DNA from 3 places in the Enterobacter chinensis genome. Region 3 is predicted to be linked to each of the others. Evidence: predicted binding sites of a transcription regulator. Region 3 holds the regulator's gene; each other region holds the start of a gene.
The links. The regulator LexA, encoded in region 3, represses DNA repair genes until DNA is damaged. The targets are predictions, from matches to a motif close to TNCTGTATGTACATACAGNA.
Positions count from the first base shown of each region.

Region 1: umuD (translesion error-prone DNA polymerase V autoproteolytic subunit) is a predicted target of LexA. The motif match lies at 1,874-1,893, and genes of this name have one in related genera.
Region 2: sbmC (DNA gyrase inhibitor SbmC) is a predicted target of LexA. The motif match lies at 2,023-2,042, and genes of this name have one in related genera.

Region 1 covers NZ_JARDVI010000001.1:315,898-320,079, forward strand. The annotation lists gene tcp (methyl-accepting chemotaxis citrate transducer) at 1-574, opposite strand, end outside; gene PYW49_RS01620 (aldo/keto reductase family oxidoreductase) at 718-1,584, shown strand; gene umuD (translesion error-prone DNA polymerase V autoproteolytic subunit) at 1,912-2,346, shown strand; gene umuC (translesion error-prone DNA polymerase V subunit UmuC) at 2,330-3,592, shown strand; gene PYW49_RS01635 (hypothetical protein) at 3,605-3,874, opposite strand; gene PYW49_RS01640 (LysR family transcriptional regulator) at 3,943-4,182, opposite strand, start outside.
Region 2 covers NZ_JARDVI010000004.1:518,381-522,562, forward strand. The annotation lists gene sbcB (exodeoxyribonuclease I) at 1-573, opposite strand, end outside; gene dacD (serine-type D-Ala-D-Ala carboxypeptidase DacD) at 772-1,938, shown strand; gene sbmC (DNA gyrase inhibitor SbmC) at 2,058-2,531, shown strand; gene PYW49_RS15095 (FUSC family protein) at 2,624-3,682, shown strand; gene PYW49_RS15100 (DUF496 family protein) at 3,841-4,176, shown strand.
Region 3 covers NZ_JARDVI010000009.1:65,615-69,796, reverse strand. The annotation lists gene zur (zinc uptake transcriptional repressor Zur) at 1-496, shown strand, start outside; gene PYW49_RS21970 (CsbD family protein) at 564-773, opposite strand; gene dinF (MATE family efflux transporter DinF) at 894-2,231, opposite strand; gene lexA (transcriptional repressor LexA) at 2,295-2,903, opposite strand; gene PYW49_RS21955 (diacylglycerol kinase) at 3,012-3,380, opposite strand; gene plsB (glycerol-3-phosphate 1-O-acyltransferase PlsB) at 3,535-4,182, shown strand, end outside.

The sequences.
Region 1 (4,182 bases), on a different contig from region 3:
TCTGCGTGAAGCTGCTCTGGTTCTCTTCGGTGGCCGCCTTCAGCAGGGTGTTGTTTTCGGCGCGCCAGCGGTTATAGACCGCCTCCATATCGTCCTGAGCCTGCTGTGCGTCCAGATCGCCATAGGCCTGGTAGTTGTCGGCGCGCAGATACTCAATCGACAAACGCATCACTTCGTGCATCTGATTCCAGGATTTCTGCATCTCGTCGGTTAAGGCCGCATCCTGGCCCTTAACCTGCGGCAGTTTCTGCCACTCTTTGTTATAGGCTTCGGCTTTTGCCAGCGAGTCGCCTGCGGTGCCAAGCAATTTATTGATTGCCGCAAGGGAAGCCGGATCACGCTGGTTTTTCAGGTAGCGGATCGCCACACGGGTGACGGTGACGCGCGTTTTCACCAGCGTGTTCACGCTGTCGCTCAGGCTTTCCTGCTGGGCATTGAGTACGCCGGAGTTCTGGAAGTTATGGCGATCGTTGCTGACGGCAGAGTAGAACAACCCTCCCGTGACAACTTGCAACAGACAGAATATGGTGAGGGCAAAGATAATACCGGTAATCACGTGCAGATTTTTCAGCATGGCGGTCGTCCGTTAGAGAAGATGCAGGGGTACTTAATTACTATCGTCGTAGAGAATTTAAACTTTAATTAACTTGCGCTTAACTAAGGGCTCTTTGAAGGAACCTGTTGTAAACCCGGATCATTTTTATGAGGAAGGTCAACATGAGCAGCATTGATAAAAGCGGGACGTACGCGCTCGGAACGCGGACGGTTAAACGACTGGGCTATGGCGCGATGCAGCTGGCCGGGCCGGGCGTTTTTGGTCCTCCGAAGGATAAACAGGCCGCGCTGGACGTGTTACGCGAAGCTGTGGCAGCGGGGGTTAACCATATTGATACCAGTGATTTTTATGGCCCCCACGTGACGAACCAGCTGATCCGCGAGGCACTGCATCCTTACCGGGACGATCTGACGCTCGTCACCAAGATTGGTGCCCGTCGCGATAGCAAAGGCGCCTGGCTACCGGCGTTCTCCGCGCAGGAACTGACTCAGGCGGTGCATGACAACCTGCGTAATTTGCAGCTGGACGTGCTGGATGTGGTGAATCTGCGGATCATGTTTAGCGTGCACGGGCCGGCGGAAGGGTCGATTGCTGAACCGCTTTCCACCCTGGCAGAATTACAACAGCAGGGGCTGGTGCGTCATATTGGCCTGAGCAACGTCACGGCCACTCAGGTCGCGGAAGCGCAGAAGATGGTGCCGGTAGTGTGCGTGCAGAACATGTACAACATTGTGAACCGGGGCGACGACGCGCTGGTGGATCTGCTGGCGCAGCAGGGGGTGGCCTATGTGCCATTCTTCCCGCTGGGGGGCTTTACGCCACTGCAATCTTCCGGGCTACAGGCTGTTGCAGACTCACTGGGCGCGACGGCAATGCAGGTTGCGCTGGCATGGCTGCTGCAACGTTCCCCGAATATCCTGCTGATCCCAGGCACCTCTTCCGTGGCGCATCTGCGGCAAAACCTTGCGGCGGGCGAGCTGCGGTTACCGCCTGAGGCCCTGGAAACGCTGAATTCGCTGATGGACTGATCGTGACATACGCAAGGCCCGAAGGGCTTTGCGTGCTATATGATTTTATCTGACATTAAAGTCAATATTAAGTGATTCAATTTTTGTGAATTTACTTTTTTGCAAGTCACAAATAAGTCATTTTTTTGTGACTTTAAAATGACTTGTGTTATGAGGGCTATTAACGCTAACCAGGAAGAACCTGAGGCGAGTTCCGGACAGAGGATGCAGCTAAATTAAATCCGCTCAAACTTCAACGTGTTTGGGTTCGCTTCCGGAAATGACCTTGATCCCTGGCCACAATCCGTAATACTGTATTTATATACAGTATCTGGCGAGAAAGGCATTATGGACACTCTCTTTTCTTATCATCCAAACCAATGCATTGAATTACCTTTATTTTTAGAGCGTGTTGCCTGTGGTTTCCCCAGCCCGGCGCAGGATTATGTGGAAGATCGTCTCGATCTTAACCGGCTGGCAGTGAGACACCCCAGTGCGACCTATTTTATCAAGGTGAGCGGAGACTCCATGATTGGGGCGGGGATCGGCGACGGCGATCTGCTGGTGGTTGACCGTTCGTTAAACGCCGAACATGGGGATATCGTCGTCGCGTCGGTCGCCGGTGAGTTTACGGTGAAAGAGCTGCAGACCCGTCCGGTTCTGAGACTTATGCCACATAATGCCCGCTATCAGCCGATTACCTTTCAGTCCGAAGAGGAGCTGCAAATCTTCGGTGTCGTCACCCACACCCTCAAAACGCATAAACATGTTCGCGCTGGTTGATGTGAACAGCTTCTATGCCTCCTGCGAGAAGGTGTTCCGCCCCGATCTACAGGGGAAGCCCATCGTGGTGGTTTCCAATAATGACGGCTGCATTATTTCCCTGTCGCGGGAGGCAAAGCAGTTCGGCATAAAAATGGGTGAGCCATATTTTAAGTTCAAAGAGAAGGGCTATCCGTCGCGGGTTTACGTCTTTAGCTCGAACTATGCGCTGTATGCCGATCTCAGCAGTCGAGTGATGCAGACGCTGACCGATCTCGCCCCGGCAATAGAGATTTACTCGATTGATGAGGCGTTCGTGAACGTATCAGGAGTCAATAACTGCATATCGCTGGAAGCGTTTGGTCACCAGATGCGCACGCAGGTCTTTAAAAATACGGGCTTAACCGTTGGCGTCGGTATTGCCCCGACAAAAACGCTGGCGAAGCTGGCTAACTATGCGGCGAAGCGGTGGGCCGGCACCGGCGGCGTGGTCGATCTCTCTGATCGGGAGCGGCAGCGTAAGCTGCTGGCAAAGGTTGCGGTAGAGGAGGTGTGGGGCGTAGGGCGGCGCATCACGAAAAAGCTTAACGCGATGGGGGTTACCACGGCGCTGGATCTGGCGGAAGCGTCTTCCTGGGTCATTCGCAAACATTTTAACGTGGTGCTGGAACGCACGGCGCGCGAGCTTCGCGGTGAGCCCTGCCTTGACCTGGAAGAGTTCACCCCCACGAAGCAGCAAATTATCTGTAGCCGTTCGTTTGGACACCGTATTACCCAATATGAAGAGATGCATCAGGCGATTTGCGCCTACGCGGAGCGGGCAGCAGAAAAACTGCGTGGCGAGCATCAATATTGCCGTTTTATCAGCGTGTTTGTGCGCACCAGCCCGCATGCGGACAACGAAATTTATTACGGCAATCAGGCTTCGGTCACCCTGATGACGCCCACCAATGACTCGCGGGATATCATCCGTGCCGCCACGGAGGCGCTGGGGCGCATATGGCGCGACGGGTATCGCTATATGAAAGCCGGGGTGATGCTGGCGGACTTTTTCAGCAGCGGCGTCGCCCAGCTGAACCTGTTTGACGATAATCGTCTGCGCGCCAACAGCGCGGCGCTGATGGAGATAATCGACAGTTTAAATCATTCCGGCAAAGGGAAGGTGTGGTTTGCCGGGCAGGGTATTGAGAAATCCTGGGCGATGAAGCGTGAGATGCTGTCACCAGCCTATACGACACGGTACGCCGATTTACCGGTGGCGAGGTAGCGGATGGTTGCGTTATTTCTTTTGCGTCAACCAGGTTGCCGCAGCCGTCAGTACGCCGATCAACGGCATTTCGCCCGCCCCGGCCAGGAAGTTATGGCGATCGATTTCATTATTTCTGCGGATATCAGCAAGGCGGGTCAGCGCCTCTTTTTCATCCGCGGCGCCGATCTCCTCAAACTGTTTTTCAAACCCCTGAGCGATGAGCTGAGCAGCCGAGTCGGTGTTTGCACTCTCGATCGCAATGAGGTTCGGGCCTTTTTGGAAAAAACGGTAATCCGGCATACGTGCTCCAGATAGAGAAGAATACGGTGAAAATACTCTATTCCTTGCGGTTAAAAAACGCACGTGATTTACGGTGGAAACGATCGATTTTTCTTTATTATTTCAGGCAGTAATTGCTCAATCACGCCCACGACGCTCCGGACGCGTTGCGGAATGAAGCGGGCGTCAGGATAGACGGCATAAAGGAAGCGATCGGGTAACCGCCAGGCGGGTAATACCGGTACCAGCGTGCCGGCCTGTAGCGCGCGGGCCGCAAGGGGTCGCTGCATGCCGCCGATCCCGATGCCTGCCTCCAGCGCCTGCAGCAG
Region 2 (4,182 bases), on a different contig from region 3:
ATAGACGTCGGCCATCGCGTCGTGGGCATTGCTGTGCTCGATACCGTTGGCGCGCGTCAGGTGCTCCAGCCGGAAGCTCGTCAGTCCTTCCTCATTTTCCGGCCAGTTAATGCCTTCAGGACGCAGCGCATAACAGGCGCGCATGATGTCGAGTAAATCCCAGCGCGAATTACGGTTTTGCCAGCTCCAGGCATAGGGATCGTAGAAGTTGCGATAGAAGATATTGCGCGTCACTTCGTCATCGAAACGGATGTTGTTGTAACCGACCACGCAGGTATGGGGGACGGTGAACAGATCGTGGATGCGGCGGGCGAATTCTGCCTCGCTAACGCCTTTTTCCCGCGCTTCCTGAGGCGTGATCCCGGTGACCATGACCGCGCCCGGCTGCGGGAGGTAGTCATCAGCCGGTTTGCAGTAGAAGACCTCAGGCTCGCCAATGATGTTGAATTCGTCGTCGGTACGGATGGCGGCAAACTGCGCCGGTCGGTCCAGCGCCGGGTGAGTGCCAAAGGTTTCGTAATCGTGGAACAAAAAAGTCGGGCGTGCGGCAGAGTCAGACACCAGTAATACCATCCTGTTAAAAAATGACGTCACTATGGTAAACGATCGCACGGGTCAGACCGAATAAAAAGCACCGCCGTGGTACAAATTTGCGTGCCAGCTTCAGCGGAAAACCTGCGTCCTGTCACATTTTTTTGCAATTAAGCCAGGTAACGACATCAGAACTCCCGTAAAAAGGTCATCGATTTTTAATGACCTGAGGATATACCGTTGAAACGCCGTCTGTTTATTGCTGTTTCTTTACTCGCTTCGAGTGTCTCATCTGCTTTTGCGGCCGAACCACTGGATTTTTCGCCGCAGCCTCCGGCCATTCAGGCTGGCTCCTGGGTGCTGATGGATTACACGACTGGTCAGATCTTAACGGCGGGCAACGAACATCAACAACGTAATCCGGCGAGCCTTACCAAGCTGATGACGGGCTATGTGGTGGATCGGGCCATTGATAGCCATCGCATTACGCCGGACGACATTGTCACCGTAGGACGTGATGCGTGGGCAAAAGGGAACCCGGTGTTTGACGGCTCGTCGCTGATGTTCCTGAAAGAGGGCGATCGCGTCTCCGTGCGCGATCTGAGCCGCGGTCTGATTGTCGATTCCGGTAACGATGCCTGCGTGGCGCTGGCCGATCACGTGGCGGGCGGCCAGCCGCAGTTTGTGAAGATGATGAATGACTATGTGCAAAAGCTGAACCTTCGCGATACGCACTTTGAAACCGTCCACGGTCTGGACGCGCCGGGCCAGCACAGCTCTGCTTATGATCTGGCCGTACTCTCCCGGGCTATCATCCACGGCGAGCCTGAGTTTTACCATATGTACAGCGAAAAGAGCCTCACCTGGAATGGGATCACCCAGCAAAACCGCAACGGCCTGCTGTGGGATAAAACCATGAACGTGGACGGACTTAAAACGGGGCATACCTCGGGGGCGGGTTTTAACCTGATTGCGTCCGCCGTTGACGGCCAGCGCCGTTTAATCGCGGTAGTCATGGGGGCGGACAGCCCGAAAGGGCGTGAGGACCAGGCCCGGAAACTCCTGCACTGGGGGCAGCAGAATTTTGATACGGTGCAGATCCTGCACAATGGTAAAAAAGTGGGGACAGAGCGTATCTGGTACGGCGATAAGGAGCAGGTGAAACTGGGCACTGACCAGGACTTCTGGCTGGCCCTGCCGAAAGCGGAAGTGCCGAACATCAAAGCCAAATACGTGCTGGATAAAAAAGAGCTGGAAGCGCCAATTGCTGCGCATCAGCGTGTCGGGGAGATCCAACTCTATGACCGCGACAAAGTGGTGGCACACTGGCCGCTGGTGACGCTGGAAGCCGTTGATAAAGGTGGTCTGTTCTCCCGCATGAGCGATTATTTGCATCACACGCTTTAACTGCTGCTGAGCAGACTGGCAGGGTTGCGAGTCTGCTCACATAATAAACACTTCACGTTTGCTGAACGGTCAGAACTCGCTTTATAGTGTATGTATATACAGTAATAAATGGAGGCAGCATGGACTACAGCATTAAGCAGCAACAGAAACGTAAGATTGCCGGTTTTCATTTGGTCGGGCCGTGGGAACACACGGTAAAACAGGGCTTTGAACAGCTGGTGATGTGGGTGGACGGGCGTAACATTCAGCCGCTGGAGTGGGTTGCGGTCTACTACGATAACCCCGATGAGGTCCCGGCAGAAAAACTGCGCTGTGATACGGCCGTCACGGTACCGGACGATTTCATCATTCCGGAAAACAGCGAAGGCGTCATGATGACGGAAATCGCGGCCGGTGATTATGCCGTGGCGACGGCGCGTGTGGAAAACTACGACTTTGCCACGCCGTGGTATCAGTTCTTTAATTCCCTGTTGCAGGACAATAAGTACCAGATGGCGCTCAAACCCTGCTTCGAGCGTTATCTCAATGACGGCAATGCGGACGGCTACTGGGATATTGAAATGTTTATCGCAGTAGAGCACAAAACGGTTTAGGCCTGCTAAATGAAGGGTTTTTCAGCCGGAAGCGATCCGCCCGGCTGAAAACACAGTACAATTGTGATTTGCCGTGTAGCTGGAGAGCGGGTGTGCGTCCCGACAAATCATTAACCCCTTTTGAAATTCGTTTATACAAACACTACCGCGTGGTGCATGGATGTCGCATCGCGCTGGCGTTCGTGTTGACGTTTGTCCTGGTCCGTTTGCTGGATGTTCCGGAAGGGACGTGGCCGCTGATCACACTGGTAGTGGTGATGGGGCCCATCTCGTTTTGGGGAAACGTTGTCCCTCGCGCCTTCGAGCGAATTGGTGGGACCGTTTTAGGCTCGGCACTCGGGCTTATCGCCCTGAAGCTGGAGCTTATCTCGTTTCCGGTCATGCTGACATGGTGCGGTGCCGCCATGTTCCTGTGCGGCTGGCTGGCGTTGGGCAAAAGACCGTATCAGGCGCTGCTGATTGGTATTACTCTCGCTGTGGTTGTCGGTGCACCCGCCGGGGATATGACCACCGCGCTGTGGCGAAGCGGGGATGTCATCCTGGGGTCACTGCTGGCCATGCTCTTTACCGGTATCTGGCCGCAGCGTGCTTTTCTGCACTGGCGCATTCAGATGGCCAATTACGTCACCGCGTTTAACCGCGTCTATCAGGCCGGGTTTTCCCCCAATCTGGTTGAGCGTCCCCGGCTGGAAAAGCATCTGCAAACGATCCTTAACGACGTGGTCAAAATGCGCGGCCTGATCACGCCCGCCAGTAAAGAAACCCATATTCAGAAAGCGATTTTCGAAGCCATCCAGACGGTAAGCCGCAATCTGGTCTGTATGCTTGAACTGCAGATCAACGCCCACTGGGCCTCGCGCCCCAGCCATTTGCTGATGCTTAACGCGCAGACCCTCAAAGAGACCCAGCAGATGACGCAGCAAACGTTGTTGACCATCGCTCATGCGCTCTATGAAGGTAACCCGCAGCCGATACTGGCGAACAGCGAGCGGCTGAATGAGATCGTTGCGGAGCTGAAGCAGTTAATCAATGAACGCCAGAGCGATAACGTGGCAGAAACGCCTATTCATGGCTATGTCTGGCTGAGTATGGAACTGGCGCGTCAGCTTGAGCTGTTATCGCATCTTATTTGCCGGGCGCTGCGCAAATAAAAGGCGTATGTGACGCCTGCTGCTTCGATTCAGCAGCAATTGGGGTTATGATAGCTTTAAACGATATACTCATTGTCATTCGCAGCCGCTGTCAGTAAGGTTATTGTTACAACGGTTGCTTTAACGAATCCGAATCTCACATTATCAGGGGTGTAAAAATGGAAACTACCAAGCCTTCGTTCCAGGATGTTCTGGAATTCGTCCGCCTGTTCCGCCGCAAAAACAAACTGCAGCGTGAAATCCAGGACGTTGAGAAGAAGATCCGTGACAACCAGAAGCGTGTTCTGCTGCTCGACAACCTGAGCGACTACATCAAGCCAGGCATGAGCGTTGAAGCTATTCAGGGCATCATCGCCAGCATGAAGAGCGACTATGAAGACCGCGTTGATGACTACATCATCAAAAACGCTGAGCTGTCCAAAGAGCGTCGTGACATCTCTAAGAAGCTGAAAGTGATGGGCGAAATCAAGAACGGCGAAGCAAAAAGCGAGTAATCGCAG
Region 3 (4,182 bases):
AGAGCTGTTAGCGCAGGCCGAAAAGCTGTGCGCGCAACGCAATGTGCGCCTGACTCCGCAGCGCCTTGAAGTCTTACGTCTGATGAGCCTGCAGCAGGGCGCCATCAGTGCCTACGACCTGCTCGACCTGCTTCGCGAAAGCGAGCCGCAGGCGAAGCCACCGACGGTCTATCGCGCGCTGGATTTCCTGCTGGAACAAGGGTTCGTGCATAAAGTGGAGTCCACAAACAGCTATGTGCTGTGCCATCTGTTCGATCAGCCTACGCATACATCGGCGATGTTTATCTGCGATCGCTGTGGAGCGGTGAAAGAAGAAGGCGCGGAAGGCGTGGAAGACATTATGCATTCGCTGGCCGCTAAAATGGGCTTTGCCCTGCGTCATAACGTGATTGAAGCACACGGGCTGTGCTCAGCGTGCGTGGAAGTGGAAGCCTGTCGTCATCAGGATGCATGTCAGCACGACCACTCTATTCTCGTGAAGAAAAAGCCGCGTTAGCAGCAAAAGCAAAGGCGGCTCATGGCCGCCTCAGAGTGTACTTCCTTGTACTTCGGGTATAGCCCGGTTACCAGCGGTAGTCGTTGCGTTTTTCCCAGTCGCCCACTTCTTTTTCCGCCTGGTCTTTTGCGTAGCCGTAACGCTCCTGGATTTTACCAACAAGCTGATCGCGTTTACCTTCAATGACGGTCATATCGTCATCAGTCAGCTTACCCCACTGTTCTTTCGCTTTACCTTTGAACTGCTTCCAGTTGCCGCCGATTTCGTCTTTATTCATCATCGTGTCCTCTTAGTTAAGCGTCGGGTCGTAACGTCCGTTACGTTCTTTTCTGCTGGACGTAATGATTATTGTAGTTAAGGATTCGGCAGTTGGTTTCATATTCGGAATCTTTAACCGTCACGATATATCGTGACGCGAGGGGAACCAGGTATTGTTCCGCCAGTGGCGCCGCCAGATAAAAGCCAGCGATATCCCCCGCAGCGAGAGGAAGACGGCAAGGGCCAGCCATAAACCGTGGTTACCAAGCCACGGGAGCGTCAGCAGCGTCAGGCCAAACCCTGCCGCAGCGACAGCCATGCTGTTACGCATTTCGGCTCCGCGCGTCGCACCAATAAACATGCCGTCCAGGAGATAACACCAGACGCCGACCACCGGTAAAATCACCTGCCAGATAAGGTAATGGCTCGCCAGCTCGCGCAGTGAAGAAAGAGAGGTGAGTAACGCAACGATCTGCTGGCCAAAACAGGCGTAAACCAGACCAAACGCCAGCGCGACCAGTCCCGACTGACGGCAGGCTGCCCGCCACACATCCTGGAGCTGCCCGCTTTCGCGCGCACCGTATGCCTGTCCAGAATGCGCTTCAACCGCATAGGCAAAGCCGTCCAGTGCGTAGGCAGTAAAGGTCAGGAGCGTCATCAATACCGCGTTGACCGCGACAATTTCTGGCCCCAGCCGGGCCCCGAAAACCGTCAGCGCGCCGAAACAGAGTTGAAGAAGCAGCGAGCGCAGCATGATGTCACGGTTGAGCGCCAGCAGCTTACGGATATTCCCACGCCATGCGGTTTTAAGCAGCGCAAGGGAGATCCCGCGCATCGCCAGAACACGCCAGACCATCCACAGACCAATAATAAAGGTCCCGTATTCTGCAATCGCAGTCGCCAGTGCCGCACCCCGCACGTTCATGTGCAGACCCATCACCAGCCAGATATCCAGCACAATGTTGAGAAGGTTACCCACCACCAGCAGAATCACTGGCGCACGGGCATACTGTACGCCCAGAAGCCACCCCAGCAGGACCAGGTTTGCCAGCGAGGCGGGCGCGCTGAGCCAGCGGATTTCAAGGAAACGTCGCGCCTGCTCCAGTACCGCCTCGCTGCCGCCCACGATATGGAGCGCAAGGTCAATCAGGGGAGCGCGCAGTAAAACGATTAACGCACCCGCACCAAGCGCAAGTATCAGCGGCTGCACCAGCGCGCGAGCCAGACGCAACGGATCTTTTGCACCATAAGCCTGTGCGGTAAGTCCGGTGGTACTCATGCGCAAAAAGAGCAGCAACATAAACAGGAAGCTGGTTGCCGTCGCGCCAATGGCCACGCCGCCAAGATAAACAGGGGAATCAAGATGACCAATAACAGCAGTATCGACCAGACCCAGCAAGGGTACGGTGATGTTGGAGAAAATCATCGGCAGAGCAAGACGCCACAATGCCTTATCTGATGCCGTCAGCAGTGACATGAAAAATACCGGGAGCAGGAAATGAATCAGGCTACAGCGGAGCCGTAGCCTGTCAGGAAGAGATTAGAGCCATTCACCGTTGCGAATGACCCCAACCGCCAGTCCTTCGATAGAGAAATTATGCTCACGGAGATCCACCACAATCGGGGAGAACTCATTGTTTTCAGGCAACAACTGGACGGTGTTACCCTGTTTTTTAAGACGCTTGACGGTGACTTCGTCATCGATGCGTGCGACCACAACCTGGCCATTGCGCACATCCTGCGTTTTGTGAACCGCCAGCAGATCGCCGTCAAGAATGCCGATGTCTTTCATCGACATACCGCTTACGCGCAGCAGGAAATCAGCGCTCGGTTTGAACATGGCTGGATCGACCTGGTAGTGGCCTTCAATATGCTGCTGTGCCAGTAAAGGCTCACCTGCAGCAACACGCCCCACCAGCGGAATGCCCGTCTCTTCTTCCACCAGCAGGCGGATACCGCGGGACGCGCCCGAAACAATCTCAATCACGCCCTTACGCGCCAGCGCTTTCAGGTGTTCTTCGGCAGCATTCGGAGAACGGAAGCCCAGACGCTGAGCGATTTCCGCACGCGTGGGTGGCATACCCGTCTGGCCGATATGATCCCGGATGAGATCAAACACCTCTTGCTGCCTGGTCGTTAACGCTTTCATTCCGCCCCCTGGGTGTATATACAGTTATGCTGTGAGTATATACAGTCAAAGGCGATTTTGGAACCAAAAACTGCACAAAAAACCAGGGACTTAATTATTCCTCGAGGCTCATCGGAAATGTGACCAAAGCAGCGTGACCCAGGTGATAACGGCGGTGATAATCGCCAGCAACACGGCAGCAGAGCCCATGTCTTTTGCCCGGCCAGAGAGCTCGTGGAAATCAGAACCTATACGGTCAACAACAGCCTCAATAGCGCTATTAAGAATTTCCACTATCATCACCAGAAGCACGGAGCCGATCAGAAGAACGCGTGTTATCGCATCAATATCAAGGAAACAAGCGATAATCACCGCGATGATAGCGGCGACGCCTTCCTGGCGAAAGGCGGCTTCATTGATCCACGCGGCACGGAAACCTTTCCAGGAATAGCCGGCGGCTTTGATGATTCGGGTTAACCCAGTGGTATTATTGGCCATTAAAAGAACCTTTTATTGGAAATAGCGTCAGTAACTACAGGAGCAGCGCGTTTCGCTGCCGCCTTAAGTATGACGGGTAACAACAGAAATTTTGCGCGCTTTCTGTTATCCTTGCGCCGCAATTGCATTATTAACCAGAGGCTTTACATCGTTTATGTCCGGCTGGCCACGAATTTACTACAAATTACTTAATTTACCATTAAGCATCCTGGTAAAAAGCAAGTCTATCCCAGCAGAACCCGCGCTGGAATTGGGGCTCGATACGTCACGTCCTATTATGTACGTTTTGCCTTATAACTCGAAGGCAGACTTACTGACGCTTCGCGCCCAGTGTCTGGCGCATGATTTACCTGACCCGCTTGAACCGCTGGAAGTTGACGGCACTCTGCTGCCGCGCTACGTGTTCATTCATGGTGGACCTCGCGTGTTTACCTATTACACGCCAAAAGAAGAGTCCATCAAGCTGTTCCATGACTATCTGGACCTGCACCGCAGCAATCCTGACCTGGATGTGCAGATGGTGCCGGTATCGGTGATGTTTGGTCGCCGCCCGGGTCGTGAAAAAGGTGAAGAGAATCCACCTCTGCGCATGCTTAACGGCATCCAGAAGTTCTTCGCGGTCTCCTGGCTGGGACGCGACAGCTTTGTGCGCTTCTCTCCTTCCGTTTCGCTGCGTCGAATGGCGGACGAGCATGGCACCGACAAGATCATCGCGCAAAAACTGGCGCGCGTGGCGCGTATGCACTTCGCTCGTCAGCGTCTGGCTGCCGTTGGGCCGCGTCTCCCGGCGCGTCAGGATCTG